One region of the Alicycliphilus denitrificans K601 genome, then DNA from elsewhere that is predicted to be linked to it. Evidence: predicted binding sites of a transcription regulator. Region 1 holds the regulator's gene; each other region holds the start of a gene.
The links. The regulator HrcA, encoded in region 1, represses chaperone genes, less so after heat shock. The targets are predictions, from matches to a motif close to TTAGCACTCNNNNNNNNNGAGTGCTAA.

Region 1 (9,815 bases):
GGGGGCGCCGGTGGCATGACAGTAGCTCTTGAGCTGCTCCTTGCCATCCTTGAGCTTCGGTTTCTTTACCTCGATGAGGATATAGGGCGTATCGGTCTTGTCTTTGTCGAAAATGCAGATATCGGCGCGCTTCTTCTCGCGGCCAAAGGTCACTTCGTATTCCAGCTGCATGCGCTTTACCGGGTAGCCCAGGTCGTCGCGCAAAACCATGACGTAGAGCTGTCGGACTGCTTCCTCGGGCGTGAGCTTGACGGGCTTGCCGCGCACCAGGCAGGTGACGTAAGGCGTGAGCTTTTTAGCCGTGTCCTTGAGTGAGATAGCGGCTTGCAGCGCATTGATGTGCGCGGGCTTGAATTGCCCCAGCTTGTAGGCGCTGTCTTTGAGGAGGGCTTCGAGAGTGATGGTCATTGTTTAGTTCTTGTGCTGTCACCCGGCCATAGCCGGGAAAAGTCAAACGAAAGCTGGCGGTGATGCCGGACGGACAGCAAATACACCATATCCACGGCATCTATGACTGCGAACAGCATCAGGTTCAAATGCCCAATTGAGCGACGTCCGTGGACAGCTCCGGTTCGCCAGCGGCGAGCTATCACAGCAAAGTCTGACTCTGGCCCAGAAGCATGTTGTCAGTGGCTACACAGCGGCTACATTACACCAAAAAACAAAAAGCCTACTATCATTAAGATAGCAGACTTTCCTTATAATTACTGGTAGGGCGTGTTGGACTTGAACCAACGACCAAAGGATTATGAGTCCTCTGCTCTAACCAACTGAGCTAACGCCCCGGGATGCGCCACCAGCGCCTCGTCGGCGGGACAGCGGCGGCTATTGTATGTGCTACTTGTGGTGGCTCAGGGCGTTGGACACCAGTTTGGAGGTGATGTCCACGATCTGGATCATGCGGTCGTAGGGCATGCGCGTGGGGCCTATCACGCCCAGCGTGCCGACCACCTGGCCGTCGACCTCGTACGGCGCGCTCACCACGGACAGTTCCTCGAAGGGCACGACCTGGCTCTCGCCGCCGATGAAAATGCGCACGCCCTCGGCGCGGCTGGAGATGTCCAGCAGCCGCAGGATCTGGGTCTTCTGCTCGAACAGGTCGAACGCCCGGCGCAGGTGGCCCATGTCGCCGGAGAAGTCGCTCACGGCCAGCAGGTTGCGCTCGCCTGAGAAGACGACCTCTTCCTGCGACTCGGACAGTGCCTGCGAGCCAGCGTTCACCGCAGCCTGCATCAGCGCCGCGATCTCGCCGCGCAGCTTGTCCACCTCCAGCCTGAGCCGCTCGCGCACCTGCTCCATGGCCAGGCCCGCGTAGTGGGCGTTGAGGAAGTTGGCCGCCTCCACCAGCTGAGACTGGGTGTAGTCGGACTCGGTGAAGAGCACGCGGTTCTGCACGTCACCGTCGGGCGAGACGATGATCACCAGCAGCCGCCGCTCCGACAGCCGCAGGAACTCGATGTGCCGGAACACCGAGGTGCGGCGCGGCGCCATGACCACGCCCACGAACTGCGACAGGCTGGACAGCAGGTGCGCCGCGTTGGCGATCACCTTCTGCGGCTGCTCGGGCTTGATCTGCAGGGCCGGCAGCTGCTCCTGCTGCACGGTGAGCATGGTGTCCACGAAGAGCCGGTACCCCTTGGCCGTAGGCACGCGGCCAGCCGAGGTGTGGGGACTGGCGATAAGCCCCAGATCCTCCAGGTCTGCCATCACGTTGCGGATGGTGGCGGGCGACAATTCGAGGCCCGATGCCCGCGACAGGGTCCTGGAGCCCACCGGCTGCCCGTCGGCGATGTAGCGCTCGACCAAGGCCTTGAGCAACAACTTGGAGCGGTCATCAAGCATCGGACCATTTTAATGATGTAATTTCTGCATGAAGCCCATCTTCCGTCGCGTGGCCGTCATAGGCAAATACCAGGTACCCGTTGCCGGCTCGGCGTCGGGCAATTCGCGGCAGATCATCGAGAGCATCGCCCGGTTCATCGCCCAGCAGGAGTGCGAGCCGACGCTGGAGACCGAGACGGCGGCGAGCACCGGCCTTACCGGCTACCACACGCTGGACGTGGACGGCATCGGCCAGCATTGCGACCTGTGCGTGGTCGTGGGGGGCGACGGCACCATGCTCGGCGTGGGCCGCAAGCTGGCCGCCTACGGCACGCCGCTGGTGGGCATCAACCAGGGGCGGCTGGGCTTCATCACCGACATTCCGCTGCAGGGCTACCAGGACGTCCTCACCCCCATACTGCACGGCGACTACGAGGAGGACGTGCGCCCGCTGATGCAGGCGCGCGTGGAGCGCGGCGGGGAATCCGTCTTCGAGGCGCTGGCCCTCAACGACGTGGTGGTCAACCGCGGCTCCACCTCGGGCATGGTGGAGCTGCGGGTGGAGGTGGACGGCGTGTTCGTCTCCAACCAGCGCGCCGACGGCCTCATCGTCGCCTCGCCCACGGGCTCCACGGCCTATGCGCTGTCGGCCGGCGGGCCCATGCTGCACCCGTCGATCCCGGGCTGGGTGCTGGTGCCCATCGCGCCGCACACGCTGTCCAACCGCCCCATCGTGCTGTCCGACGCCACCGAGATCGCCATCGAGGTGGCGGGCGGGCGCGACATCAGCGCCAACTTCGACATGCAGTCGCTGGCCTCGCTGCAGCATGGCGACCGCGTGCTGGTGCGGCGCTCGGCCCACCGCGTGTGTTTCCTGCACCCACGCGGCTGGAGCTTCTTCGCCACCCTGCGCAGGAAGCTGCGCTGGAACGAGGGAGGCTCCTGACCATGGCCCTGAGACGGATCGCGCTGCGCGACTTCGTGATCGTGCAGGCGCTGGACCTGGACCTGCACGCCGGCTTCACGGTGCTGACCGGCGAGACCGGCGCGGGCAAGTCCATCCTGATCGACGCCTTGCAGCTGCTGCTGGGCGCGCGCGCCGACACCGGCGTGATACGCGAGGGCGCGCAGCGCGCCGACATCTGCGCCGAGTTCGACGCCGGCACGGCCGCTCTCGGCGCCTGGCTGGAAGAGGCCGGCATTGCACACGACGGCGCGCTGCTGCTGCGCCGCACCGTGGACCTGCAGGGCAAGAGCCGCGCGTGGATCAACGGCATACCGGCCACGGCCGCGCAGATGCGCGCCCTGGGCGAGCACCTGCTGGACATCCACGGCCAGCATGCCTGGCAGAGCCTGACGCGGCCCGACGCCGTGCGCGGCCTGCTCGACGCCTACGCCGGCGCGCAGGCCGAGCCGCTGGCCGCGCTGTGGACCGCCTGGCGCGACGCGCAGAAGGCGCTGGCCCATGCGCGCGAGGCGCAGGACACGCTGCAGCAGGAGCGCGAGCGCCTGCAGTGGCAGATCGGCGAGGTGGACAGGCTCGCGCCGCGCGAGGGCGAATGGGACGAGCTCAACGCCGAGCACGCGCGCCTGTCCAACGCCCAGGCCCTGCTCGACAACGCCCAGGGCGCGCTGTCCGCGCTGCAGGACGACGAGGCCGGCGGCGCGCTGGCCGCGCTGGCACAGGCGCAGCACCTGCTGCAGGCGTACGAGCACATCCACGAGGACTTTCGCGCGATGAACGAGGTGCTGGCCTCGTGCATCGCCCAGGCGGACGACGTGGCGCATTCGCTGCAGGGCTATCTGCGCCATGCCGAACCCGACCCCGATGCGCTGGAGCGGCTCGACGCGCGCCTGTCTCAGTGGATGCAGCTGGCGCGCCGCTACAAGCGCACGCCGTCCGAGCTGCCGGCTCTGCTCGACGGCTGGAAGGAGTCGCTGCGCCGCCTGGACGACGCCGCCGACCTGGCCGCGCTCGAGGCAGCCGAGCAGGCCCAGGCCGCCGCCTACCACAAGGCCGCGCGCGCACTGTCGCAAAAGCGCGCCAGGGCCGCCCCGAAACTGGCGCAGGCCATCACCCAGGCCATGCAGGGCCTGGGCATGACGGGCGGACGCTTCGAGGTGCAGGTGGACAAGGCGACCGAGCCCGGCCCGCACGGCGTGGACCAGGTGGCCTTCTTGGTCAGCAGCCACCCGGGCATGACGCCGCGCCCCGTGGGCAAGGTGGCCTCGGGCGGTGAGCTTTCGCGCATCGCGCTGGCCATCTCGGTCGCCACCAGCGCGCTGGGCGAGGCGCCCACGCTGATCTTCGACGAGGTGGACTCGGGCGTGGGCGGCGCCGTGGCCGAAACCGTCGGCCGACTGATGCAGCAGCTCGGACGCGAGCGCCAGGTGCTGGCCGTCACCCACCTGCCCCAGGTGGCGGCCTGCGCGAACCACCACCTGATCGTCTCCAAGCACCGCCACGCCGAGGGCACGACCAGCGCCGTGGCGACCGCCGGCGCCGATGAGCGCGTGGCGGAAGTCGCCCGCATGCTGGGCGGGCAGCAGCAGTCCCCCACCACCCTGGCACATGCCCGCGAGATGCTCGACGGCGCGCGTGCCGCCACCGCAGCGGGTTGAGAACCATGTCACTGGAAGTCGTCGTCATCACCGGCATGTCCGGCTCGGGAAAGTCCGTGGCCCTGCACGCGCTGGAGGACGCGGGCTACTACTGCGTGGACAACCTGCCGCCGGAGCTGCTGGCCTCGTTCGTCGCGCTGGAGCACGCGCACCACGGCCACCGCGTCGCCGTGGCCATGGACGTGCGCAGCGCCACCGCCCTGCCGCTGGTGCCCCAGCAGCTCGACCGCCTGCGCGAGCAGGGCGTGCAGGTGCGCTCGCTGTTCCTGGACGCCACCACCGGCACGCTGGTGCGACGCTTTTCCGAAACGCGCCGGCGCCACCCGCTGTCCCAGGACGAGCTGATCGAGGGCCGGCGCGCGCTGGTGCAGACCATTGAGCTGGAGCGCGAGTTGCTGGCCGAGCTGCGCGCGCAATCCCACGTCATAGACACCAGCACCCTGCGCCCGTCGCAACTGCTGAGCTACGTGAAGGACCTGCTGGCCGTCCCGCCCAGCCAGCTCACTCTGGTGTTCCAGTCGTTCGCCTTCAAGCGCGGGCTGCCGTTCGATTCGGACTACGTCTTCGACGTGCGCATGCTGCCCAACCCGCACTACGAGCCCGCGCTGCGCCCGCTCACCGGCAAGGACGCGCCCGTGGCCGAATACCTGCGCCAGCAGCCCGAGGTGGCGCTGATGCTCTCGCACATCACGCAGTTCCTGGAGCATTGGCTCGATGCCCTGGCGCAAAACCACCGCAGCTACGTCACGGTGGCCGTAGGCTGCACGGGCGGGCAGCACCGCTCCGTATACTTGGTGGAGCAGCTGGCCGAGCGCTTCACCGGCCGCTGGAACACGCTGCGCCGGCACCGCGAGCTCGACGGCATTTGAAGCATCGCTATTCAATGAATAGCTGCCACCGCCCGCCACTCCTTATTTTCAGCAATGAGAACATCTGGAAACCTTGCACGCCGTGCGGTAGACGCTATCGTTTTCGATAGCCCTTAGAGCGCGTCGATCAGCCTGCGCACGGGCGCGGGCAGCCCCAGTTCCAGGCACTGCGCCGGCGTGAACCAGCCGGCCTGCTGCGCCTCGGCGCAGTGCGGGTCCGCCACCGCCCCGACGCCGCGCGCCAGCACCGGGTGCAGGTGCAGGTCGCGATGCGTCAGCACATGGATGAACGGCGGCAGGTCCTCGGCCGCGCCCGCGGCCGGCGGGGGCAGGGCCGTGTCCAGCTCGGCGCGGCTGGCGTAGACCGGCGGGCAGTACAGCCCGGCCCATATGCCCGCGGACGGGCGGCGCTCCAGCCACAGGCGACCCGCCCCGTCCTGGCGCAGCAGCAGCCACCAGGCCTGCGCGCTGCGCTTGAGCTTGCGCGTGCGCACCGGGTAGTCCTGCGGATTGCCGTCGCGCCGCGCCACGCAGACGTTCTGCAGCGGACACAGCATGCAGCTCGGGTTGCGGGGCAGGCAGATGCCGGCCCCCAGGTCCATCAGGCCCTGGGTGTAGCGCGGCATGGCGGCGTGCAGGTCGCCCTTGGGCAGCAGCGCCTCGGCCAGGCGCCACAGCTCGCGCTCGTTCTTCGCCTCGGCCAGGTCGGCACGGAAGCCCAGCACCCGCGTGAGCACGCGCCGTACGTTGGCGTCCAGGATGGCCGCGCGCTCGCCGAAGCAGAACGCGGCGATCGCGCCCGCCGTGGAGCGGCCTATGCCCGGCAGGGCGGCCAGCTCGGGCACTGTGCGCGGGAACCGGCCGCCATGCTGCTGCACCACGATCTGCGCGCAGCGGTGCAGGTTGCGCGCGCGGCTGTAGTAGCCCAGGCCGCTCCACAGGGCCAGCACCTCGTCCTGCGGCGCCGCGGCCAGCTGAACCACGTCGGGAAAGCGCGCCAGGAAGCGCGCGTAGTACTCCAGCACCGTGGCCACCTGGGTCTGCTGCAGCATGATCTCGGACAGCCATACGCGGTAGGCGTCGCGCGTGTTCTGCCAGGGCAGATGGTTGCGCCCATGCCCGGCCTGCCAGCGCACGACCTGCGCCGCGATCTCCACCGGCGGCTGCGTCATGCGGGCGTCAGGGGCTGGGGCGCGGTCTCGGGAATGTCCGGCACGGGCAGGTCCTCCTCCACGCCCGGCTGCTGCACGAGCTCGTCCGTGAGCTCGGACAGGCGCAGCTCCAGCTCGGCCAGATTCTCCTCGGCGGCCTCGATCTCGGCGATGCGCTCCACCAGGCCGCTGGCCGCCTGCCGGATGCGGTTGACCGCCTCGATGCGCCGCTCGAAGCTGCGCTTGCGCTCGCGCAGCTGCGCGTCGAGCTGCGCCGTGGCCGTCTTGCTCCACATCTCCAGCTCATTGGCCGCGGCCTCGAACACCGTGCGCAGGCGCAGGCCCAGCGCGCGCAGCAGGCGCTGCGTGAACTCCGGCCGCGCCAGGCGCAGCACGTTGCCCATGCCCACGTACTGCAGGTGGCGCTGCTCGATGGCCGCTATCTCCCGCACGTAGGCACCCAGTTGCGCAGCAACCGGCACCTGCAGCGAGAAGCCGAATTCGGTGTTGAGCTGGCGGAAGGTGCCGCCCAGCATGGCCTGGATCTCGCCGCCCGTGGCCTGGGCCGCCTCCATGGCGGCGCGCACGCTCGCAAAGGTCTCGCCATACGCCTTGCGCACGCCCAGCTTGAGCCCCGAGGATTCGAGCGCCTCGGTCAGCGGCGCCAGCTGCGCCTTCAGCGCGCGGGGGCCGAGTTGGTGGAACAGCTCGCGCAGCATCTTCAGGTGCACGGCGCGCACGGCCTGGATGCGGGCCGTGCAGGCCTCGAACTCCTGCTGCTCCTGCTCGATGCGCCCGCGCATGGCATCGATCACCGACGCGTTCTTGCCGCGCAGGCTGCGCAGCTCCAGCATCTGGTCGTCCAGGTCGCGGCGGCGGATGTTGATCACACGCCGGGCCTCGTTGCGCAGGCCCGTCACGCCACCGGCCACCGCGGCCCGCAGTATGGACTGGCGCCGCCCCATGATGCCCGTGCCCAGCGCCACTTCCAGCTGCGGCAGGCCGCTGGCCTCCAGCAGGTCGTCGTCGCAGTTGATCTTGGCCACCAGGCCCTTCTGCGCGGAGACGGCCACCACCTGGCCCAGCGGCACACCCAGCACCTCGGTGACCGTGTGGCGCTGGCGCTCCAGCTGCGCCTGCACCTGGGCGGGCGAATTGAGCTGGTCCCACAGCGTATCGATCTTGTTGAGCACCACGAGCCGCGCGTCGAACGCATCCTCGGCCCCGCCCAGGTGGTCGCGCCAGATGGCCAGGTCCGAGCGCGTCACGCCGGTGTCCGCGCCCAGGAGAAACACCACCGCATGCGCCTGCGCGATGAGGTTGATGGTGAGCTCAGGCTCCACGCCCACGGCGTTGAGCCCTGGCGTGTCCAGGATCACCAGTCCCTGCCTGAGCAAAGGATGGGGGAAGTTGATGACGGCGTGCCGCCACATCGGCACCGACACCATGCCGCCCGCGTCCCGCCTGGGGTTCTCGTCGCCCGCCTCGTCGCTCCAAAAGCCCAGCGCCCGCGCCTCGTCCACGGATACGCGGCGCACCTCGGACACCTTTTCCAGGGCCTGAGCCATCTGCGCGGGGTCGTCCATGTCCAGGGCCACGTTGACCCAGAGATCGGGCTTGAGCCGCCACTCGGCCAGCCCCAGCGGCTGCATGCGCGTCTCTATGGGCAGCAGGCGCAGGCTGGGCGCCGTGCCGCCCTCGTAGCCCAGCTCCGTGGGGCACATGGTGGTGCGCCCGGCGGTCGCGGGCATGATACGCCGCCCGTAGCCGGCGAAGAAGATGGCGTTGATGAGCTCGGACTTGCCGCGCGAGAACTCGCCCACGAACGCGACCGTCACCTTGTCGCTGCGGACCTGCTCCTCCAGGCGCTGCAGGCGCTCGCCGACGGCGGCGTCCATGAGATCGTGCGCCCCCATCCATTGGCCGAGCCGCTTGAGCTGCTGCGCAAACGCACGCCGCCACGCACCATGCTGGTCAAACCGTTCGTTGAATGAGGATCCCACTGTGCTCCCGGATATCAATGCGTGCGCCCAGACGGGGGGCGGGACGGCGCAATACTAGCATCGGCTCGCCTAGGACCGCTGGCAGTTCGGACAGAAGTAAGTGCTTCGCTGCCCCTGGCGCAGCAGGCGCACGGGTGTGCCGCATTGCCTGCAGGGCAGGCCCTCGCGCCCATAGACGTTGGCCTCAGCCTGGAAATGCCCGGCATTGCCGTCGACGCCAGAGAAGTCCCGCAGCGTGCTGCCGCCGCGCTCCACGGCCCGCGCCAGCACCTCGCGGATCGCGCCATGCAGGCGCCGCGCGCGCTGCGAGCCTATGGCGCTGGCCCGCATCGTCGGCCGGATGCGGGCCAGAAACAGCACCTCGCACGCGTAGATGTTGCCCACGCCGACGACCACCCGGCCCGCCAGCAGCAGCTGCTTGATGGGCATGCGGCTGGCGCGCAGAGCCGCATGAAAGGCCTGGAAATCGAAATCCTCGCCCAGCGGCTCCACCCCCAGGGTCCCGAGCAGCTTGCGCGCCTGCGGGTCGTCCTCGCCGGCCGCCCAGACCACGGCGCCGAAGCGGCGCGGATCGTGCAGCCGCAGGGTACCGCGGTCCGTCTCCATGTCGAAGTGGTCGTGCGGGCCGCGCTGCGGCAGGCCGTGGGCAAAGCGCAGGCTGCCCGACATGCCCAGGTGGATCAGCAGCAGGCCCTGCTGCAGATCCAGCAGCAGATACTTGCCGCGCCGGCGCACGGCCAGAACCCGCTGCCCGGCCAGTTCCCCGGGCGCCAGGCCCAGCGGCCAGCGCAGGGATTTGCCCAGCGCCACCGCACGTATCGTCGCACCGCCGATCGCATCGGCAAGGCCGCGCCGCGTCACCTCCACCTCGGGCAGCTCAGGCATGCCAACACTCGTCAAGAAGTCCCAGGAGCATGGATTATTATGGGCTGATGGTGCATTCCCTCCGTCGTATTCGGCCGGCAGCTTTGGCATGCGTGGCCGCGGCCTGCATTTTTCCCGCCCTGGCCCAGACGGGCGAGCGCGCCTCAGAACCCGCATCCGCACCCGTGCAGGAAGAAGAAACAGCCGCACTCAATGCCGAACTGTTCTACGAACTGCTGCTCAGCGAAATCACCACCAGCGAAGGCGACCCGGCCACGGGCTACAACCTGATGCTGGACGCGGCACGCCGCAGCGGCGATCCGCAGCTGTACCGCCGGGCCACGGAAATCGCCCTGCAGTCGCGCTCCGGGGGATACGCCCTGGCGGCCGCCCGCGCCTGGAAGGAGGCGCTGCCGCAGTCGCGCGATGCCAACCGCTACCTGCTGCGCATCCTCGTGGCGCTCAACCGCATTGGCGACAGCGCC
Region 2 (9,815 bases), 1.9 Mb from region 1:
CATGCCAGCAGCAGGCACAGGAACAGCACGATCGACAGCCCCACGCGCAGCGCCAGGGCGCGCACCATGCGCTGGCCGCGCTCCTTGTCGTTGCCGCTGCCGCGCATCATGAAAAATAGCGCCGAGCCCAGGCTTGCGATGATGGCGAGAAACGCCAAGGCCACGAGAATCTTCATGGAGTCCATTATCCGGTGAACCATCCCGCACGACGTTCCTTCGGCCTGCGCTTCTGGCTGGTCACGCTGGCCGCCCTGGCCACCATCGTGGCCACGGGCTCGCTCGGGCGCTGGCAGCTGTCGCGCGCCGCGCAGATGCGCGCGATGCAGGCAGCGATCGACGAGCGCCAGGCGATGGCACCGCTGGAGGGAGCCGGGCTGCTGCAGGCGCAGGAGCGCGGCGGCGCGCAGGTGCTGCACCGCAGCGTGCGGCTGCGCGGGCAGTGGCTGCCCGAGGCCACGGTGTTCCTGGACAACCGCCAGATGCAGGGGCGCCCGGGTTTCTTCGTGCTCACGCCGCTGCGCCTGCACGCCAGCCAGCGCGCCGTGCTGGTGCAGCGAGGCTGGGCGGCGCGCGATTTCCATGAGCGCACGCGCCTGCCGGACATCGCCACGCCGGCCGGCGAGGTGCTGGTCGAGGGGCGCCTGGCAGGCCCGCCCGCTCGGCTGTACGAGTTCCAGCCGTCCGGCGAAGGCCAGGGGTCTTCGCGCATCCGGCAGAATCTGGACTTGGCCGCCTATGGGGCCGAGACCGGGCTGGACCTGCTGCCCCTGACCGTGATGCAGACCGGCGCCGCCGGCGACGGGCTGCGGCGCGACTGGGCGCCCGTCGACAGCGGTGTCGGCAAGCATTACGGCTATGCATTCCAATGGTTCGGGCTTTGCGGCCTGGTTGTAATCCTTTATGTCTGGTTCCAATTTGTCCGACGCTTATTCCCCCCGAACCGCCGGCCTCGGGCCTGAGCAGGGCGCCGAGCAGCCGCTCGGCCTCACGGTGCACAGCCTGCCGCACGCCGGCGACGCCATGGCCGCGATGCAGCGCACGCGCGGCAAGGGGCGCTGGCAGATGCTGGCGCTGCTGTTGGTGTGCGCGGCGCCCGTGATCGCCTCGTATTTCACCTACTACGTGATCCGGCCCGAAGGCCGGCGCAGCTATGGCGAGCTCATCGATCCGCAGCGCCCCATGCCGGCCCAGGCCCGGGTGCACGCGCTGGACGGCACGCCGCTCCGCCTCGATGCGCTGCGCGGCCAGTGGCTGCTGGTGAGCGTGGCGGGCGGCGCCTGCGACGCGGACTGCCGCAACAACCTCTACCTGCAGCGCCAGCTGCGCGAAAGCATGGGCCGCGAGAAGGAGCGCGTGGACTGGGTATGGCTGGTCTCCGACGACGCGGAGCCCCCCGCCGACATCGCGCCGGCGCTCGCCCAGGCCACGGTGCTGCGCGCAGACGGCGCCACGCTGGATGCCTGGCTCGCGCCCGCGGCCGGCCATGCGCTGGCCGAGCACCTGTACGTGGTGGACCCCATGGGCCACTGGATGATGCGTTTCCCCGCGCACCTGGACCGATCGGGCGCGGCCAACGCCAAGCGCGACCTGGAGCGCCTGCTGCGCGCCTCGTCGTCGTGGGATCTTGCGGGCCGTGAACAGGAGGAGCGCCCATGACCAGCACGCAGCAGTCTCTCTACGACCTGGCGCCGCTCATCGAGGTCATGGCGCTGGGCGCGGCGATCGCCCTCGGGCCGCTGGCTTGGGTCTGGTGGCGCGGGCGCGGCGGCACGCCCGTTCGGCGCCTGCAGGCGCTGACCGTGCTGACGCTGTTCCTTACCTTCGACCTGGTCATGTTCGGCGCCTTCACGCGCCTGACGGACTCGGGCCTGGGCTGCCCCGACTGGCCCGGCTGCTACGGCAACGCCAGCCCCGTGGGGGCGGTGGCCGAGATCTCCGCCGCGCAGCAGGCCATGCCCACGGGCCCGGTCACGCACGGCAAGGCCTGGGTGGAGATGATCCACCGCTACCTCGCCACCGGCGTGGGCGTGCTCATCATCGTGCTCACGGTGGGCGCATGGCGCCAGCGCGGACGCACGCCCGCGCTGAGCCCGTGGTGGCCCACGGCCACCCTGGTCTGGGTCTGCCTGCAGGGGGCGTTCGGCGCCCTCACGGTGACCATGAAGCTGTTCCCGGCCATCGTCACGCTGCACCTCATCGGCGGGCTGGTGCTGCTGGTGCTGCTGTGCGTGCAGGCCGTGCGCCAGACGCAGATGACCCAGGGCGCGGCGCCCGTGGCGCTGCAAGGTGGCCTGCGTTGGCTGCTGGGCGGAGCGGCCGTGCTGGTGGCGCTGCAAAGCGTGCTCGGCGGCTGGGTCAGCACCAACTACGCGGTGCTGGCCTGCACCACCTTCCCGCAGTGCCAGGGCAGCTGGTGGCCCGACATGGCTTTCGCCGAGGGCTTCCAGATCTGGCGCGCGCTGGGGGTGCTGCAGGACGGTAGCCACATCAGCTTCGCCGCCCTGACGGCCATCCACTACGTGCACCGGCTCGCGGCCTACGGGGTGCTGCTGGTGCTCGGGCTCCTGGTGTGGCGCTTGGCGCGCGCGGGCCAGCTGCGCGACCAGGCGCGCTGGCTGGCGGGCCTGTCGCTGCTCCAGTTCGTCACGGGCCTGTCCAACGTGGTGCTGGACTGGCCGCTGGTGGCGGCCGTGTTGCACACGGGGGGCGCCGCGGCGTTGATCGTGGTGTTGACCTGGGCGCTGGCGGCCAGCCGCAGCATGGCCGATACCGCGCGGGCACCTTCCATCCCCAGGAGAGTTTCCGCATGAGCGCCGCTCCTGCCCCCGCCCCCGCGCCCGCCATGGCGGCGGCGCATGCGCTGCCGTCGCGCGTGTCCCAGTTCTACGCGCTGACCAAGCCGCGCGTGGTGCAACTGATCGTGTTCTGCGCCTTCATAGGCATGGTGCTGGCCGTGCCCGGCCTGCCCAGCGGCGCGCAGTGGTGGCAGATGGCCGTGGCCAGTGCGGGCATCTGGCTCGTGGCCGGCGCGGCCGCGGCCTTCAACTGCCTGGTGGAGCGGGGCATCGATGCCAGGATGAAGCGCACCGCCTGGCGGCCCACGGCCAGGGGCGAGCTGTCCAATGCGCAGACGCTGCTGTTCTCCGCCCTGCTGTGCGCGGCCGGCTCGGCGCTGCTGTATTTCTGGGTCAATCCCCTGACCATGTGGCTCACCTTCGCCACCTTCGTGGGCTACGCGGTGATCTACACGGTGATCCTCAAGCCGCTCACGCCGCAGAACATCGTGATCGGCGGCGCCTCGGGCGCCATGCCGCCGGTGCTGGGCTGGTCCGCCATGACGGACAGCGTGGGCCCCGAGGCGCTGATCCTGTTCCTGATCATCTTCCTGTGGACGCCGCCGCACTTCTGGGCCCTGGCGCTGTACCGCGTGGAAGACTACCGCAAGTCCGGCCTGCCCATGCTGCCCGTCACGCACGGCAACGAGTACACGCGGCTGCAGGTCTTCCTGTACACCCTGATCCTGTTCGCGGGCTGCCTCATGCCCTTCATCTACGGCATGAGCTCGTGGATCTACCTGGCCGCCGCCGTGCTGCTCGGCGCCGGCTTCTGCCTCTACGGCTTCTGGCTCTGGCGCGGCTATTCCGACGCGCTCGCGCGCAAGACCTTCCGCTTTTCCCTGATCCACCTGAGCCTGCTGTTCGCGGCGCTGCTGGTGGACCACTACGTACTGTGATGCGAGGCCATGCTTAAACGTGAAACTCTTAAAAAGATAGCTGCTGGCGCCCTCTGGATGGGCGCTGCAGGCATTTTTTCTGCTTGTACCCCGAAGGGGCCGAAGTTCCAGGGCGTGGACCTTACCGGCGCCGAGTACGCGCGCGACCTGCCGCTTCCCGACCACAACGGCCAGCTCCGCAGCCTCAAGGACTTCGCGGGCAAGGTGGTGGTGGTGTTCTTCGGCTACACGCAATGCCCGGACGTGTGCCCCACCTCCATGTCGGAGCTGGCCGAGGTCAAGCGCGCGCTGGGCGCCGACGGCGACAAGCTGCAGGGCATCTTCGTCACCGTGGACCCCGAGCGCGACACGCCCGAGATGCTCAAGGCCTACATGGCCAGCTTCGACCCGGGCTTCCTGGCCCTGCGCGGCACGCCCGAGCAGCTGGCCGCCGTGGCCAAGGACTTCAAGATCTACTACAAGCGCGTGGACGGCCAGACGCCCACGAGCTACACGATGGACCACTCCGCCGGCAGCTATGTCTACGACACGGCGGGCCGGCTGCGCGTGTACCACCGCTACGGCAGCGGCGCGCAGAGCCTGGCGGCCGACGTGCGCGCGCTGCTGGACGAGGCGCGCTGAACGCCCTCCAGGGGCAGGGCGCCCCCGCGCAGTTCACTCGGCCCGAATGCCCTGCTCGCGGATCACGCGGCTCATCGTGGCCGTGTCGGCCCGCATGCGGTTGGCCAGGCCCTCGGCCGAGGAGCCCACGGCCTGCCAGCCCTGCTGGAACAGCTTGGCGCGCACCTCGGGGCTGCGGGCCGTCTCGCCGATCAGGGCGGACAGCCGCGCGCGCACCGGCGCGGGCATGGAGGCGGGCGCCGCGAAGGCGTTCCAGATCTCCAGCTGGAAGTCGCGCACGCCGGCCTCGGACAGGCTGGGCACGTGGGGCACGAGCGCGCTGCGCCCGGCCGACGTCACGCCGATCAGGCGCAGCTTGCCCGCGCGCTCCTGGGCCTGTGCCAGCGCCGGCGGCAGCAGCGCCATCTGCAGCTGGCCGCCCAGCATGGCGGTCGCCACCTGCGGGTAGCCGGGGTAGGGGATGTGCACGGGGGCGATGCCCGTGCGCGCCTTGAGCAGCTCCGTGCCCAGATGGCCCACTGTGCCCACGCCGGGCGTGCCATAGCTCCAGCGGTCGCCGGCCTGGCGCGCAGCCTGCAGGAAGGCGCGTGCGTCGGCGCCGGCGGGCACGCCGGGCTGGTTCACCGGCGCGGCCAGTACCAGGGGCGAAACGCCGATCAGCGACAGCGGAGCCAGGTCCCGCGCGGGATCGTAGGGCACCTGGGGATTGAGCAGCTTGGCGATGGTCAGGTTCCCGTTGATGAACAGGCCGATGGTGTGGTCGTCCTGCGCCTTGGCCACCGCGTCGGCGCCGATGTTGCCGCCCGCGCCCACCTTGTTCTCCACGATCACCGGCTGGCCGAGGGCCTGCGCCAGCGGTTCAGAGAAGGTGCGCGCCGTCAGGTCGGGCGAGGAGCCCGGCGGAAAGCCCACGATGATGCGCAGGGGCCTGGCGGGCCAGCCCGGCGTGGCGGGCGCGGCGCTCTTGTCGGCCACGGCGGCGCCGCAGGCCGAAGCCAGGGCCAGGGCAAGCAGGCCGCGGCGGGCGGGGGAATGGCGGAACATGGGGGGAACCTCCTGATCGGGGGCGGGCGGGCGGCGCTGCGCCCGCCGGCATGAAAAAGCGCGCGGCCCACCCGGGCCGCGCGCCTCGATTATCCGCCTGTACACCCCGTGCGCACGCACTGGAAGCCAGGCAGGGCAGGGGTCAGGCGTGCTCGACCAATGCCTTCTTCATCTTCTTCATCGCAGCCACCTCGATCTGGCGTATGCGCTCGGCGCTCACGCCGTACTCGGCGGCCAGCTCGTGCAGCGTCATGCCGCCCGAGCCGTCGTCGTTCACCTGCAGCCAGCGCTGCTCCACGATGCGGCGGCTGCGCGCGTCCAGGCTGGCGAGCGCCGAGGTGATGCCGTCGGTGGCCAGCGCGTCGCGCTGGCGCGACTCGATCATGGCCGTGGGCTCGTGGGCCGTGTCGGCCAGATAGGCAATGGGGCCGAAGGCCTGCTCGCCGTCGTCCGACGGGGCGGGGTCCAGCAGCACGTCGCCGCCGGCCAGGCGCGTCTCCATCTCGATGACCTCCTCGCGCTTGACGTTGAGCTGCTCGGCCACCATGTCGATCTCATGGTCGGACAGCGTCTCGCGGTGCGTATCGGCGTCGATGGCGTCGGCCTTGAAGCCCTGCTTCATGGAGCGCAGGTTGAAGAACAGCTTGCGCTGGGCCTTGGTGGTCGCCACCTTGACCATGCGCCAGTTCTTCAGGATGTACTCGTGGATCTCGGCCTTGATCCAGTGCATGGCGTAGCTCACCAGGCGCACGCCCTGGTCGGGATCGAAGCGCTTGACGGCCTTCATCAGGCCCACGTTGCCCTCCTGGATCAGGTCGCCATGCGGCAGGCCGTAGCCCAGGTACTGGCGCGAGATGGACACCACCAAGCGCAGGTGCGAAAGCACCAGGCGGCCTGCGGCCTCCAGGTCGTTGTCCTTCTTGAACTGCTGCGCATAGCGCTGCTCCTCCTCCAGAGTGAGCAGGGGCAGGCGGTTGACGGCGGAGATATAGGCATCCAGGTTGCCCAATGGCGGAACCAGCGCCCATGGGTTCGCGGGTGCTAGCGCCGTCGTGGCAGATGCAGACTGGAATGCCATGTCAGTGGTCCTTTCTTGCATGGGGTTTATATTAGCACTCTGTTGGAGGGAGTGCTAAAACCAAAGTTCCCTGGATATGGATAAGGACGAAGCGGCCGTTCATGGTGTTGTCGATTTCCGCTGAGTTTTGTACTTTTTTCACTGAGTTTTGTACTTCTGACGTGTGTCGTGGCGTCGCTAACTCTATGAATTTCAATGGTTTTTTTCTTGACGGTGCAGCTTTATGAATAGTGTTTTGCTTAAATTTTGAGCAAATTTTCAAAACACCTCTAGCCTTGAGACTCCGTTGGCCGCTTTGGCTCGGGGGGCGGGTCAGACCGGGCTAGCCTTCAGAATGAGGAAGCCAAGCCTAGGAACGGTGGGGTGCAGGCGAAGCATGCGCCTGTTCTTTTGGGGTCGGGCTTGGCTGGAGAGGGTTGTCTGTTCTGGCCGGAGTCTGTTCTGGGGGCTGCTCAGCACCTGAGTGCGCAGATCACTACCACCAAGGATTCGAGTGCATGGCTGCTTCAGGCTGCTAGCTATCACTCGAGGTCGCTGAACGGAAGAACCGTTCCCGTGATGACCTAACACTCGGCGTCTATAGCCTTGAGCGGCGGCTGATCCATCGACACCAGTCATTCGGCTTGACACTACTGTCTCAACTATCTCCTGCACCATCATCGAGCTCACGTTTTACGCGTCGATGAGTACCGCCAAGCGAACTTAGTCGTTGCTCGCCTTCGTGATTTCCCTCGCCGAGCTCAACCGTTGCCGGCAACCGTCAAGCAGCCGCTTGTAGCAACTCTCTGTTGATTCATTTCCAAATCTGGGCCATTTCGGGACGCGTTCACGTTGAAATCTGGTAAGCGCACGGCAAACCCATGTTGACCGCCGCTGGCGGCCATGGCTGATGATCAGATATCGATGGGTTGCCAGCGATGCGGCAGCAGTTCTTCAATCCGGCTGGCCTTGTGCGTGGGCAGCCGGGTCAGCACATCCTTGAGATAGGCATATGGGTCGTGCCCGTTCATGCGCGCTGACTGGATCAGGCTCATCACGGCGGCCGCCCGCTGGCCCGCGCGCAAGCTGCCGGCGAACAACCAGTTCGAGCGCCCCAGGGCCACAGGCCTGATCTGGTTTTCGATCCAATTGTTGTCCGGCGGCAGCTGCGGGTCATCGACGAAGCGCGTGAGCGCTGCCCAGCGCTTGAGGCTGTAGTCCAGCGCCTTGGCCGTCGCCGAGTTGCCCGCCACCTGCTGGCGTTGCAGCACCATCCACTGGTGCAACGCGTCCAGAATGGGCCGACTGTGCTGCTGGCGCACCTGCAACCGCTCTGGTGCCGCCAGGGGCTGAACTTGCCGTTCGATCTCATAGACCCGGGCGAACTGCATCAGGGCCAATTCGGCGATCTGGCTCTTGCCCGCTGCGTGCAGGTCGAAGAACTTGCGCCGGGCGTGTGCCAGGCAACCGGCTTCGGTCACGCCCTGGCTAAAGCTGGCCTTGTAGCCGGCATAGTCGTCACAGATCAGGCTGCCGCGCCAGTCCCCCAGAAAGGCGCGGGCGTGTTCTCCGGCGCGGGACTCGCAGAAGTCATAGACCACGGCCCGCGTGGCTTCAAACGCTCCCGGGGCATAGGCCCACAGGTAGGCCCGGTGCGTTTTACCGCTGCCCGGCTTGAGCATGGCCACCGGGGTCTCATCACCGTGCAACACCCGGTGGCCGAGCACCTCGGCCTTCAGGGCATCGACCAGCGGTTGCAGCCGCGCACCGCAGGTGCCTACCCACTGCGCCAGGGTGGATCTTGGAATCGCCAGGCCGGCGCGACCAAAGATGTTCTCCTGCCGGTACAAGGGCTGGTGATCCTGGTACTTGGCCACCAGCACTTGGGCCAGCAGGCCGGCAGTCGGGATGCCTTTATCGATCACATGGGCCTCGACCGGCGCCTGGGTGATAGTTTCGCACTGGGTGCACGCCCACTTGCCACGGATGTAGCGCTCCACGGTAAACACGCCGGGCACGTAGTCCAGCTTCTCGGCCACGTCTTCGCCGATGCGCTGCATCCGGCAGCCACAGGCGCAGGTGGTCGACTCAGGCTCGTGGCGGATTTCGCGGCGCGGCAGGTGGGCCGGCAGCGGCTGGCGTTTGGGCTGTTGCTTGGCTTCGGGCGCAGCCGCAGGCGGCTGGAGTTGCTCAATCTCGACAGCGACCGCCGCCAGGTCGGCATCGATCTCGTCTTCCAGCAGGCTCTTCTGATCGGCGCTGTGCCGCTCGGATTGGGCGGCGAACTTCAGCCGCTTGAGCAGCGCGCACTCATAGGTGAGCTTCTCGTTGAGCGCGCGCTGGTGACGCAGTTCGGCCAGCAGGCGCTGGGTCACTTCGCGCAGTTGCTCTGCGTCCAGTTCGCTCAGGGCTTGCTCGTCGATCACCATGGCTGGCAGTGTGCCCGCTCACCCTGGGTCCAGCCATTGACGCATCTCCCGATTGCCACGGCCACGCCCTTGCGCCGACGATTCAGACCACGCTGATGGCACCTTGCGAGCCCACACGCTGCCAGGGCAGGCCCAGCACCAGGGCGTTGAGCTGGGCGTGTTCCAACGCCACGTTCGGACTGCCCGCAGGTGCCCAGACAAACTTGCCCTGGTGCAGCCGGCGCGCGGCCAGCCACAGCCCCACACCGTCATGTACCAGGACCTTCAGGCGATTGGCTCTCTGGTTGGCGAAGACGTAGGCATGGTGCGGGTGGGCCGCGCCGAAGGTGGCGATCACCCGCGCCAGGGCCGTGTCCGTGCCCGCGCGCATGTCCAGCGGGGTGGTGGCCAGCCAGGCCTCATCGATACGGATCACCGCAACAACTCCCGCAGCATCTGGGCGCACTCGGCGGCGCCAGACAAGGGCCAGTGCACGGTCACGGACATGCCGGGGCGCTGGCATTCGATGCGGATGCCGTCCGCTGGCGTTGGCAAGGACGCGGATGGCAGCTCACCAGCAGACGCCGGCGGTACTGCGCTCAGGTCGATGGGGATAAAGGCCGGGGGTGGGGAAGCAACGACTGCAGTGCTGACGCCAGCTTCAAGACGGTGAAATCCCTGCGCCCATTCCTTGAGCCAGCGGTGTAGCACGTTGGCGTTCATGCCATGTTGCAGGGCCACCGCCGCGACCGATGCGCCTGGCTGTCGGCAGGCAGCCACCAGCTCGGCCTTGAATTGCGGGGTGTAGGTGCGGTGCGTGCGCCGCTGCGCATAGCGCGGGGTCTGAGGGTCTTTGAGCATCGTGTCCACGCCAATGTTGCGTGCACACGATCTTGCTCAGCCTTACCACCTCATTCAAGATGGGTTCGCCAGCCGCATACGATAGATGCGC
Region 3 (9,815 bases), 180 kb from region 1:
GCGCGCGTGGCGTGCAGGGCGTCTTCCACGCGGGCCTTCTTTTCCTTCATCTCGACCTCGGTGGCAGCGCCGACCTTGATCACGGCCACGCCGCCGGCCAGCTTGGCCACGCGCTCCTGGAGCTTTTCGCGGTCGTAGTCGCTGGTGGCTTCCTCGATCTGGATGCGGATCTGCTTGACGCGGGCCTGGATGTCGTCGGCATTGCCGGCGCCGTCGATGATGGTGGTGTTTTCCTTGCCCACCTCGATGGTCTTGGCCTGGCCCAGGTCGGCCAGCGTCACCTTCTCCAGCGACAGGCCCACTTCCTCGGCGATCACCTTGCCGCCCGTCAGGATGGCGATGTCTTCCAGCATGGCCTTGCGGCGGTCACCGAAGCCAGGCGCCTTGACGGCCACGACCTTCAGGATGCCACGGATGGTGTTCACCACCAGGGTCGCCAGGGCTTCGCCCTCGACGTCCTCGGCGATGATCAAGAGCGGACGGCCGGCCTTGGCCACGGCTTCCAGCGTGGGCAGCAGGTCGCGGATGTTGCTGATCTTCTTGTCGAACAGCAGCACGAAGGGGTTGTCCAGCAGCGCGACCTGCTTCTCGGGGTTGTTGATGAAGTAGGGCGACAGGTAGCCGCGGTCGAACTGCATGCCTTCCACGACGTCCAGCTCGTTGTTCAGGCTCTTGCCGTCCTCGACGGTGATCACGCCTTCCTTGCCCACCTTGTCCATGGCGTTGGCGATGATTTCGCCGATGCTGGAGTCGGAGTTGGCGGAGATCGAACCCACCTGGGCGATTTCCTTGGAGGTCGTCGTAGCCTTGGAGGCCTTCTTCAGCTCTTCCACCAGGGCCGTGACGGCCTTGTCGATGCCGCGCTTGAGGTCCATGGGGTTCAGGCCAGCGGCCACGTACTTGCTGCCTTCGCGCACGATGGCCTGGGCCAGCACGGTGGCGGTGGTGGTGCCGTCACCGGCGTTGTCGCTGGTCTTGGAGGCCACTTCCTTCACGAGCTGGGCGCCCATGTTCTGGATCTTGTCCTTGAGCTCGATCTCCTTGGCCACGGACACGCCGTCCTTGGTCACGGTGGGGGCACCGAACGAGCGCTCGAGCACCACGTTGCGGCCCTTGGGGCCCAGGGTCACCTTGACCGCGTTGGCCAGGATGTTCACGCCTTCAACCATGCGGGCGCGGGCTTCGCCGCCGAAAACTACGTCTTTTGCTGCCATGTGTGGCTCCTACGAATTTTGAATCAAAAAGGCTGCAAAGGCTTGTGTATCAAGCGAGAGCAGCTATGAAAATTGATGGTTTGGATATGGGTGGGAATTACTTCTCGACCACGGCAAACAGATCGTCTTCCTTCATGACCAGCAGTTCGTCGCCGTGAACCTTCACGGTCTGGCCGCTGTACTTGCCGAACAGCACGCGGTCACCCACCTTCACGCTCATGGCAATGCGGTCACCGTCCTCGTCCAGCCTGCCGGGGCCAACGGCCACCACCTCACCCTGGTCGGGCTTCTCGGCGGCGTTGTCGGGGATCACGATGCCCGAGGCGGTCTTGGTTTCGTTTTCCAGGCGCTTGACGATCACGCGATCGGCGAGAGGGCGCAGGTTCATAGGATCTCCTTGCGATGCACAAACAAAGGGTGGTAACGACAGCAGCCCATACGGGCTGCCTGAGGGGTAGGGCGGTGTTGTTAGCACTCAACCCTTACGAGTGCTAATAATAAAGCCGTTTTTTCCCATTTCAAGGGCCTGGGCCCAGAAAGTCAGGGGATATGGCACTGCCGCGCGTCCGCGGCCGGCGCGGATACGCGCCTAGCCCGGGGCCAGGAGCTGTCCGATGATGTGCCAGTGGTCGTCGTGGAACTGGTCTTCCATGCCGGCCAGCTGCTCCTGCGCCACCCATTGGGCATGTGCCGCATCGTCGCCGCCGCGCACCTCGGGCAGGGCGTCGTCGTCCAGGTCGAAGAAATAGGCGTGGGTGATGACGCGCCCGCGCTGGCTGCGCTCGGGGTGGTCGAACACGCGCACCGCGCGCAGCGCCTGGCGCAGGCGCTCTTCGGGCAGGGGGCAGTGGGTTTCCTCGGCCAGCTCGCGCAGGCAGGACTGCCACAGCGTGTCGTGCGGCTCGACGAAGCCGCCGGGCAGGGCCCACAGGCCCTTGCCGGGGGCGTGGGCGCGGCGGATCAGCAGCACCCGGCCCTGGCAGCGCAGCAGCGCATCTACTGTGACGAAGACCGGCGGGTAGGGCGCGCAGGCCCAGCTGTTGCGGTACGCGCGCAGCATGCGCCATTCTTCCTGCAGGGCGGGGTAATGCGCCGTGTGCGCGAATTGCTCCAGCCACGCGCGCGTCGCCGCCGGGATGTGGGGCGCCCATGGGGCCAGCGCCGCCTCCGGCGTGGAGGCGCTGGCGCCGAGGTAGGCGTCGCGTATGGCGGTCGCGTCGATCGTGCCCTGGCGCTCCATGCGGATCAGGTCCCAGCCGGGAAAGGCCCGCAGGTAGCCGCTGCTGCTGTCCTTGAAGTGGCCGACCAGGGCCAGGCGTGCCCGGGCCGGCGTGGCCTGGGCCACGGCCTGCCGCACGGCATCGGCCCAGCGCGGCTCGTCGTAGTAGTCGCGCATGGGTAGCATGGTCAGGCGTGCGCGCTCGGGTTCGGGCAGGGCGGCGCGCAGCATCTGGGCGCGCTCCTGCCAGGTGAAGGGGTTCTTCGGCGTGCGCGCCTGGAAGGCCGAGCCCACGACGACGACGGCCTGCCGCGCCCGGGCCAGGGCCTCGCGCAGCAGCGCCAGGTGGCCGTTGTGCACGGGCTGGAAGCGTCCGATCAGGACGGCGGCGTCGTACATGGGGCCGCCGGGCTTACAGCCCGGCCGCTGCGCGCAGCGCCTGGGCTTTGTCCGTGCGCTCCCAGGTGAACTCGGGCTCCTCGCGGCCGAAGTGGCCGTAGGCGGCGGTCTTGGCGTAGATGGGCCGTAGCAGGTCCAGCATCTGGATGATGCCCTTGGGGCGCAGGTCGAAATACTCGTGCACCAGCTGGGCGATGCGCTCGTCGGAGATCACGCCCGTGCCCTCGGTGTACACGGTGATGTTCATGGGCCGGGCCACGCCGATGGCGTAGGCCACCTGAATCTGGCACTGGCGCGCCAGGCCCGCGGCGACGATGTTCTTGGCCACGTAGCGCGCGGCGTAGGCGGCGCTGCGGTCCACCTTCGTCGGGTCCTTGCCGCTGAACGCGCCGCCGCCGTGCGGGCAGGCGCCGCCGTAGGTGTCTACGATGATCTTGCGGCCCGTGAGGCCGCAGTCGCCCTGCGGGCCGCCGATGACGAAGCGGCCCGTGGGGTTGATGAGGTACTTGGTGTCCTTGAGCCACTCCTTGGGGAGCACGGGCTTGATGATCTCCTCGATGATGGCCTCGGTGAAGCTGGCCTTCATCTTCGTGGCGGTCTCGCTCTGGTCGGGGCTGTGCTGGGTAGAGAGCACCACGGTGTCGATGCTGTGCGGCTTGCCGTCCAGGTAGCGCATGGTCACCTGGCTCTTGGCGTCGGGGCGCAGGAAGGGCAGGCGGCCGTCCTTGCGCAGCTGGGCCTGGCGCTCCACCAGGCGGTGCGCGTAGTAGATGGGCGCGGGCATGAGCTCGGGAGTCTCGTCGCAGGCGTAGCCGAACATCAGGCCCTGGTCGCCGGCGCCGGTGTTCAGGTGGTCGTCGCTCGCGTGGTCCACGCCCTGGGCGATGTCGTTGCTCTGCTTGTCGTAGGCCACCAGTACCGCGCAGCCCTTGTAGTCGATGCCGTACTCGGTGTTGTCGTAGCCGATGCGCTTGATGGTGTCGCGCGCGACCTGGATGTAGTCCACGTGCGCGTTGGTCGTGATCTCGCCGGCCAGCACCACGAGGCCCGTGTTGGTCAGCGTCTCGGCGGCCACGCGCGAGCGCGGGTCCTGCTCGAAGATCGCGTCCAGGATGGCGTCCGAGATCTGGTCCGCCACCTTGTCGGGGTGGCCCTCAGAAACCGATTCGGACGTGAAGAGGAAGTCGTTCGCCATTTGAATAAACTCCATGGTTCAGCATTTTTGGGCGTTGCCCATAGCTTGCGGAGCTTTGTGGCGAACGCTTTAGCAGTTGTGTTTAACGTCGCCCTGCAAGTTGCTCATTTAACTCGGCGACCGCGCCATTGTAATGCCATCGATTTTTCGCCTTCTTTCTGCGCTGCCATTGTGGTTGTTGCATGCCATCGGCGCGCTGCTGGGGTGGGTGGCATTCTGCGCGTCGCCCACGTACCGCCGGCGCTTCCTGGCCAACGCGGCGCGCGCGGGCTACCGGCTGCGTGACGTGCGCGCCGCCGTGGCGCATGCGGGCCGCATGGTGGCCGAGGCGCCGCGCCTGTGGCTGGCGCCCGAGCCGCCCCCCTGCGAGGTGCGCAACGCCGAATGCGTGCAGCGGGCCTGGGAGCAGGGGCGCGGCATCGTGTTCCTCACGCCGCATATCGGCTGCTTCGAGATGTCGGTGCAGGAGGGGGCGCGGCGCTGGTCGCCGCAGCATGGGTCCTTCACCATCCTCTACCGCCCCGCGCGCCAGCCCTGGCTGGCGCGGGTGATGCAGACCGCGCGCAACCGCCCGGGCATCGCGGCCGTGCCGACCTCGCTGCAGGGCGTGCGCCAGATGCTCAAGGCGCTGCGCGCGGGCCGCGCCGTGGGCCTGCTGCCCGACCAGGTGCCGCCCCAGGGGCAGGGTCTGTGGTCGCCTTTCTTCGGCCAGTCGGCCTACACCATGACGCTGGCCGCGCGCCTGGTGCAGCAGACGGGCGCGGCCGTCATCCTCGCGCGCTGCGAGCGCCTGCCACGCGGGCGCGGCTACGTGCTGCACCTGCAGGCGCTGGAGCAGCCGCTGGCGCCTACACTCGACGCCGCCGTGCTGCAGATCAACCAAGCCATGGAACGACTGATTCGCCAAAGCCCCGACCAATACCTGTGGGGCTATGCCCGCTACAAGCAGCCGCGCGCCGAGGCGCAGCAGCCGGAGAGCATCGCGTGACGGCGCGGCTGGCGTCGCGTGCGGGCATTGCCCTGCTGAACCTGCTCGGCCGCCTGCCGCTGCCCGCGCTGCGCGCGCTGGGCGCGTGGATCGGCCGCCTGCTGTTCGTGCTGGCCGCGCCGCGGCGCAAGGTGGCGCTGCGCAACCTGGAGCTGTGCTTTCCCGATGTGCCAGAGCAGCAGCGCCGCGCCTGGGCGCGCGAGTCGTTCGAGTCGTTCTGCCAGACCTTCCTCGACCGGGGCTGGCTCTGGTCGGGCTCCGAGGCGCTGGTGCGCAGCCGCGTGAAGCTCGTCGGCGCGGTGCAGGAGCTCGAAGGCGACACGCCCACCATCGTCTTCGCGCCGCACTTCTACAGCATGGACGCGGGCGGGCTTGCGCTACCTTTGAACACCGGGCGCGAGTTCACCTCCATCTTCGCCACCAATCCCGACCCGGCGCTGGACGCCTGGTTCATGGGCGGGCGCCAGCGCTTCGGCAACGTGCGCATGCTCAACCGCGCCGACGGGGTCAAGCCCATCATCGCGTGCCTGCGCAAGGGGGGGCTGCTGTACCTGCTGCCCGACATGGACTACGGCCGCAACGACTCGGTCTTCGTGCCCTTCTTCGCCATGCCCGATGCGGCCACCATCCCCTCGCTCTCGCGCTTCGCGCGCCTGGGCCGCGCCAAGGTGGTGGCGTTGTACAGCCGCATGACGCCCGAGGGCTACGTGGCCGAGCTCACGCCCGCCTGGGAGAACTTTCCCACCGACGACCACGTGGCCGACACGGCGCGCATGAACCGCGAGCTGGAGGCCGCCATCCGCACCATGCCTGCGCAGTACTACTGGGTGCACAAGCGCTTCAAGACGCGGCCCGAGGGGCAGCCGTCGCTCTATTAAAGAAAAATCGCTGCAGCGCCTACTGGATGGGCGCTATACGCTATTGAAATCGTAGTCTTTGTGCAGCCCCTGCCACCGCGTCGTGGAACGCCTGCGCCGCAGGGCTGAGCGGCCGCCCGCGCCGGCGCACGATGCCCACGCTGCGCGCAATGCGCGGTGCCACCAGGGGTATGCTCACCAGCGCTGCGCTGGTGGCGCCGGCTAGCGCCAGTTGCGGCACTGCGCCCACGCCCACGCCTGCCTCGATCAGGCTCAGCACGGCCGGCACGTGCTGCGCCTCGCAGCTCCAGCGCGGGCGCGCGCCGTTGCCGGCCAGCCCCTGCTCGATCAGCAAGCGGTTGCCGCTACCCGGCGCCAGGGCGATGCAGTCGTGGCCGGCCAGCTCGGCCCATTCGATGGCGGGGCGCTGTGCCAGCGGATGGTCGCTGCGGCAGGCCAGCACGAAGGGCTCGTCCACCAGCGGGTCGAAGTCCAGGTCGGGTTCCTGCGTGCCCAGGTAGCTGATGCCGAAGTCTGCCTCCGCGCGTGCGACGGACATCAGGATCTCCGGCGCCGGCTGGTCCAGCACACGCAGGCGGATGCGTGGAAAGCGCTGCTGGAAGCCGCGCGCGGCCTGCGCCACGAAGTTGTCCACGGCCGAGGGGATGCAGGCCACGGTGACCAGACCGTGGATGCGCTCGGCCAGGTCGGCCATGCCCAGCAGCGCGCCCTCCAGTTCGGCTAGCACGTGCCGCGCGCGCGGCAGGAAGGCGCGGCCCATGGCGTTGAGCTCCACCTTGCGCGTGCTGCGCTCCAGCAGGCGAAAGCCCAGTGCCTGCTCCAGCTTGTCCACGCGGCGCGAGAGCGCGGGCTGCGACAGGTGCAGCGCCTCGGCGGCGGCGCGAAAACTGGCGAGATCGGCCACGGCGACGAAGGCACGCAGGTCGGAGAGGTCGAAATTCATGCGCAAAGCAAATTAATCAAAAAGATATTTGCAATTTACAGCGAAGCGCGTTGCCGCGAGGATTCGCGGGCATTCGATTCCCAAGGAGAGACACACATGTTCCCCATCCGCTGGAAGGCCGCCCTGGGCTGCCTGGCCTTGATTTCCCTGGCCGTAGTGACCCAAGCTCAGGCACAGGCCCCCTGGCCCGCGCGCGCCATCACGCTGATCGTGCCCTTTGCCGCGGGCGGCGGCACCGACAGCATCGCGCGCGACATCGCCAAGAACATGGCCGAGCGGCTGGGCCAGCCCGTGGTGGTGGACAACCGCGGCGGCGCGGGCGGCGCCATTGGCGCCCAGGCTGTGGCCAAGGCCGCGCCGGACGGCTACACGCTGTTGTTCGCCACCTCCACCTTTGCTACCAACGCGGCCGTGGAGCCCAGGCTGCCCTACGACCCGGTGAAGGATTTCGCGCCCGTGGCCATGATCGGCCGCGGCCCGCTGCTGGTCGTCACCAGCAAGCAGCTCGGCGTGGGCAGCGTGGCGCAGCTCGTGGCGGCGGCCAAGGCCCGGCCCGAGGGGTTGAACTTCTGCTCGGCCGGCAACGGCAGCATCAACCACCTGGCGGGCGAGATGTTCCGCCAGAAGACGGGCCTGTCGATGACGCACGTGCCTTTCAAAGGCAGCGCGCCGGCCACGGTGGAGCTGCTGGCCGGGCGCGTGGACCTGTTCTTCGCCACTGTGCCCACGATTCAGAGCCATCTGAAGGAGAACCAGCTCGGCCTGCTGGCCGTGACCAGCGCCAAGCGTTCGCGCCTCTTCCCCAACCTGCCCACGCTGGCAGAGGCCGGCGTGCCGGGCTACGACGTGACCACCTGGTGGGGCGTGCTGGCCCCGGCCAAGACACCCGCGTCCATCGTCGAGGCGCTGAACCGCGCCGTGAACGAATCCGCCGCCGCCGAACCGGTCAAGGGCCGGCTGCAGCACGAGGGTGCCGACCCGGTGCGCCTCGCGCCCGCCGCGTTCGGCGAGGAGCTGCGCAAGGAGCTGGCGCTGTGGCGCAACGTGGCCGCCGCGCCGGGCATGCAACTGCGCTGAAGGAGGGCAACGCCATGCAACACACACTTTCCCGCCGCACCTTCGTGGGCGCGTCCGCCGCGCTGGCCCTGACCGGCTGGGCCCGTGCCCAGGGCGGCTACCCGAACAAGCCCATCACCGTCATCGTGCCCTACGCACCGGGCGGGCAGGGCGACGTGTTCGCGCGCCTCGTCGGCGAGCCGCTGGCGCGCGCGCTCGGCCAGCCCGTGGTGGTGGACAACCGCCCCGGCGCCAGCGGCGCGCTGGGCACCCGGCTGGCCGCGCGTGCGCCGGCCGACGGCTACACGCTGCTCATGGGCCAGACGGGCGAGATCGCCATCAACGGCGCCGCCATGAAGAACCCGGGCTACGACGCGCTCAAGGACCTGCGCGCCGTGGCACTGGTGGGCGACGCGCCGCTGGTGCTGGCTGTGCCCGCCGCCTCGCCTTTCAAGAGCTTGGCCGACTTGGTGCAGGCCGCGCGCGAGCGGCCGGGCAGCGTGGCCTACGCCTCGTCGGGCACGGCCACGCCGGGCCACCTGGCCGCCGCCGAACTGGCCGCGCGCACCGGCACGCAGATGACGCACATTCCTTACAAGGGCGCGGGCCAGGCCATCGCCGACCTGATCGGCGCGCAGGTGCAGTTCTTCTTCGCCAGCGCCTCGTCCATCGTCGGGTACGTCAAGGGCGGCAAGGTGCGGGCGCTGGCCGTCTCCAAGCCTGCACGCATCGCCGCGTTGCCCGGCGTGCCGGCGGTGTCGGACACGCTGCCGGACTTCGCCTTCAGTCTCTGGGGCGGCTACTTCGCCCCGCGCGGCACGCCCGACGCGATGGTCCAACGGCTGGCAGGCGAGATCGGCCGCATCATCGCCCAGGGTCCGCTGCGCGAGCGCCTCGAAGCCGAGGGCAGCGCGGTGGAGGCGGGCACGCCCAAGAGCTTCGATGCCTTCGTGCGCGCCGAGGCCGACAAATATGCGCGGCTGGTCAAGGCCGCCGGCGCCACGCTCGAAGGCTGAACCTTTCAACATACGGAACCTCCCTCATGAAAATCGTCGTACTTCCCGGGGATGGCATCGGCCCCGAAACCATGGCCGCCACCATCGAAGTGCTGCAGGCCGCATCCCAGCGCTTTGGCCTGAACTTGCAGCTCGACCACGATGTGGCCGGCCACGAGAGCCTGCGCCGCCACGGCGCCACTGTCACGCCCGCGCTGCTGGCCAAGGTGAAGGCGGCCGACGGGCTGATGCTTGGCCCCATGTCCACCTACGACTTCAAGGACGAAAGCAAGGGCGAAATCAACCCCTCCAAGTTCTTCCGCAAAGAACTCGACCTGTACGCCAACATCCGCCCCGCGCGTACCTGGCTTGGCGTGCCGCACAAGGTGGATGCGTTCGACCTCGTGGTGGTGCGCGAGAACACCGAGGGCTTCTACGCCGACCGCAACATCGCCTCTGGCGGCAGCGAGATGCTCATCACGCCCGACGTGGCGGTCTCGCTGCGGCGCATCACGCGCGGCTGCTGCGAGCGCATCGCACGCGCGGCCTTCGAACTGGCGATGACGCGGCGGCGGCACGTGAGCATCGTGCACAAGGCCAACGTGCTGCGCATCGGCGATGGCATGTTCATCGAGGAATGCCAGCGCGTGGCGCGCGACTTCCCCGAAGTGCAGGTGGACGAGTTCATCGTCGACGCCATGATGGCCCACGTGGTGCGCGCGCCGCAGCGCTTCGACGTGATAGTCACCACCAACATGTTCGGCGACATCCTCTCGGACCTGACGGCCGAGCTGTCGGGCAGCCTGGGCCTGGGCGGCTCGGTCAACGCCGGGCGCGACCATGCCATGGGCCAGGCCGCGCACGGTTCGGCGCCCGACATCGCCGGGCAGGACATCGCCAACCCGTTCTCGCTGATCCTCTCTGCCGG

Region 2: rpoH (RNA polymerase sigma factor RpoH) is a predicted target of HrcA. The motif match lies at 6,508-6,534, and genes of this name have one in related genera.
Region 3: groES (co-chaperone GroES) is a predicted target of HrcA. The motif match lies at 1,683-1,709, and genes of this name have one in related genera.

Annotation. Positions count from the first base shown of each region.
Region 1 covers NC_015422.1:991,491-1,001,305, reverse strand. The annotation lists gene ALIDE2_RS04780 (type I restriction enzyme HsdR N-terminal domain-containing protein) at 1-408, opposite strand, end outside; tRNA gene ALIDE2_RS04775 (tRNA-Ile) at 709-785, opposite strand; gene hrcA (heat-inducible transcriptional repressor HrcA) at 838-1,842, opposite strand; gene ALIDE2_RS04765 (NAD kinase) at 1,871-2,767, shown strand; gene recN (DNA repair protein RecN) at 2,770-4,443, shown strand; gene rapZ (RNase adapter RapZ) at 4,449-5,312, shown strand; gene mutY (A/G-specific adenine glycosylase) at 5,426-6,484, opposite strand; gene ALIDE2_RS04745 (dynamin family protein) at 6,481-8,466, opposite strand; gene mutM (bifunctional DNA-formamidopyrimidine glycosylase/DNA-(apurinic or apyrimidinic site) lyase) at 8,536-9,351, opposite strand; gene ALIDE2_RS04735 (tetratricopeptide repeat protein) at 9,381-9,815, shown strand, end outside.
Region 2 covers NC_015422.1:4,123,353-4,133,167, forward strand. The annotation lists gene ALIDE2_RS19620 (twin transmembrane helix small protein) at 1-176, opposite strand, end outside; gene ALIDE2_RS19625 (SURF1 family protein) at 192-959, shown strand; gene ALIDE2_RS19630 (hypothetical protein) at 901-1,656, shown strand; gene ALIDE2_RS19635 (COX15/CtaA family protein) at 1,653-2,810, shown strand; gene cyoE (heme o synthase) at 2,807-3,733, shown strand; gene ALIDE2_RS19645 (SCO family protein) at 3,791-4,354, shown strand; gene ALIDE2_RS19650 (Bug family tripartite tricarboxylate transporter substrate binding protein) at 4,388-5,398, opposite strand; gene rpoH (RNA polymerase sigma factor RpoH) at 5,541-6,476, opposite strand; gene tnpC (IS66 family transposase) at 7,370-8,884, opposite strand; gene tnpB (IS66 family insertion sequence element accessory protein TnpB) at 8,967-9,299, opposite strand; gene tnpA (IS66-like element accessory protein TnpA) at 9,296-9,724, opposite strand; partial or broken gene ALIDE2_RS25515 (transposase) at 9,800-9,815, opposite strand, start outside.
Region 3 covers NC_015422.1:811,263-821,077, forward strand. The annotation lists gene groL (chaperonin GroEL) at 1-1,214, opposite strand, end outside; gene groES (co-chaperone GroES) at 1,312-1,602, opposite strand; gene ALIDE2_RS03865 (bifunctional nicotinamide-nucleotide adenylyltransferase/Nudix hydroxylase) at 1,804-2,832, opposite strand; gene metK (methionine adenosyltransferase) at 2,846-4,027, opposite strand; gene ALIDE2_RS03875 (lysophospholipid acyltransferase family protein) at 4,161-5,015, shown strand; gene ALIDE2_RS03880 (lysophospholipid acyltransferase family protein) at 5,024-5,893, shown strand; gene ALIDE2_RS03885 (LysR family transcriptional regulator) at 5,934-6,836, opposite strand; gene ALIDE2_RS03890 (tripartite tricarboxylate transporter substrate binding protein) at 6,933-7,913, shown strand; gene ALIDE2_RS03895 (Bug family tripartite tricarboxylate transporter substrate binding protein) at 7,928-8,908, shown strand; gene ALIDE2_RS03900 (isocitrate/isopropylmalate dehydrogenase family protein) at 8,935-9,815, shown strand, end outside.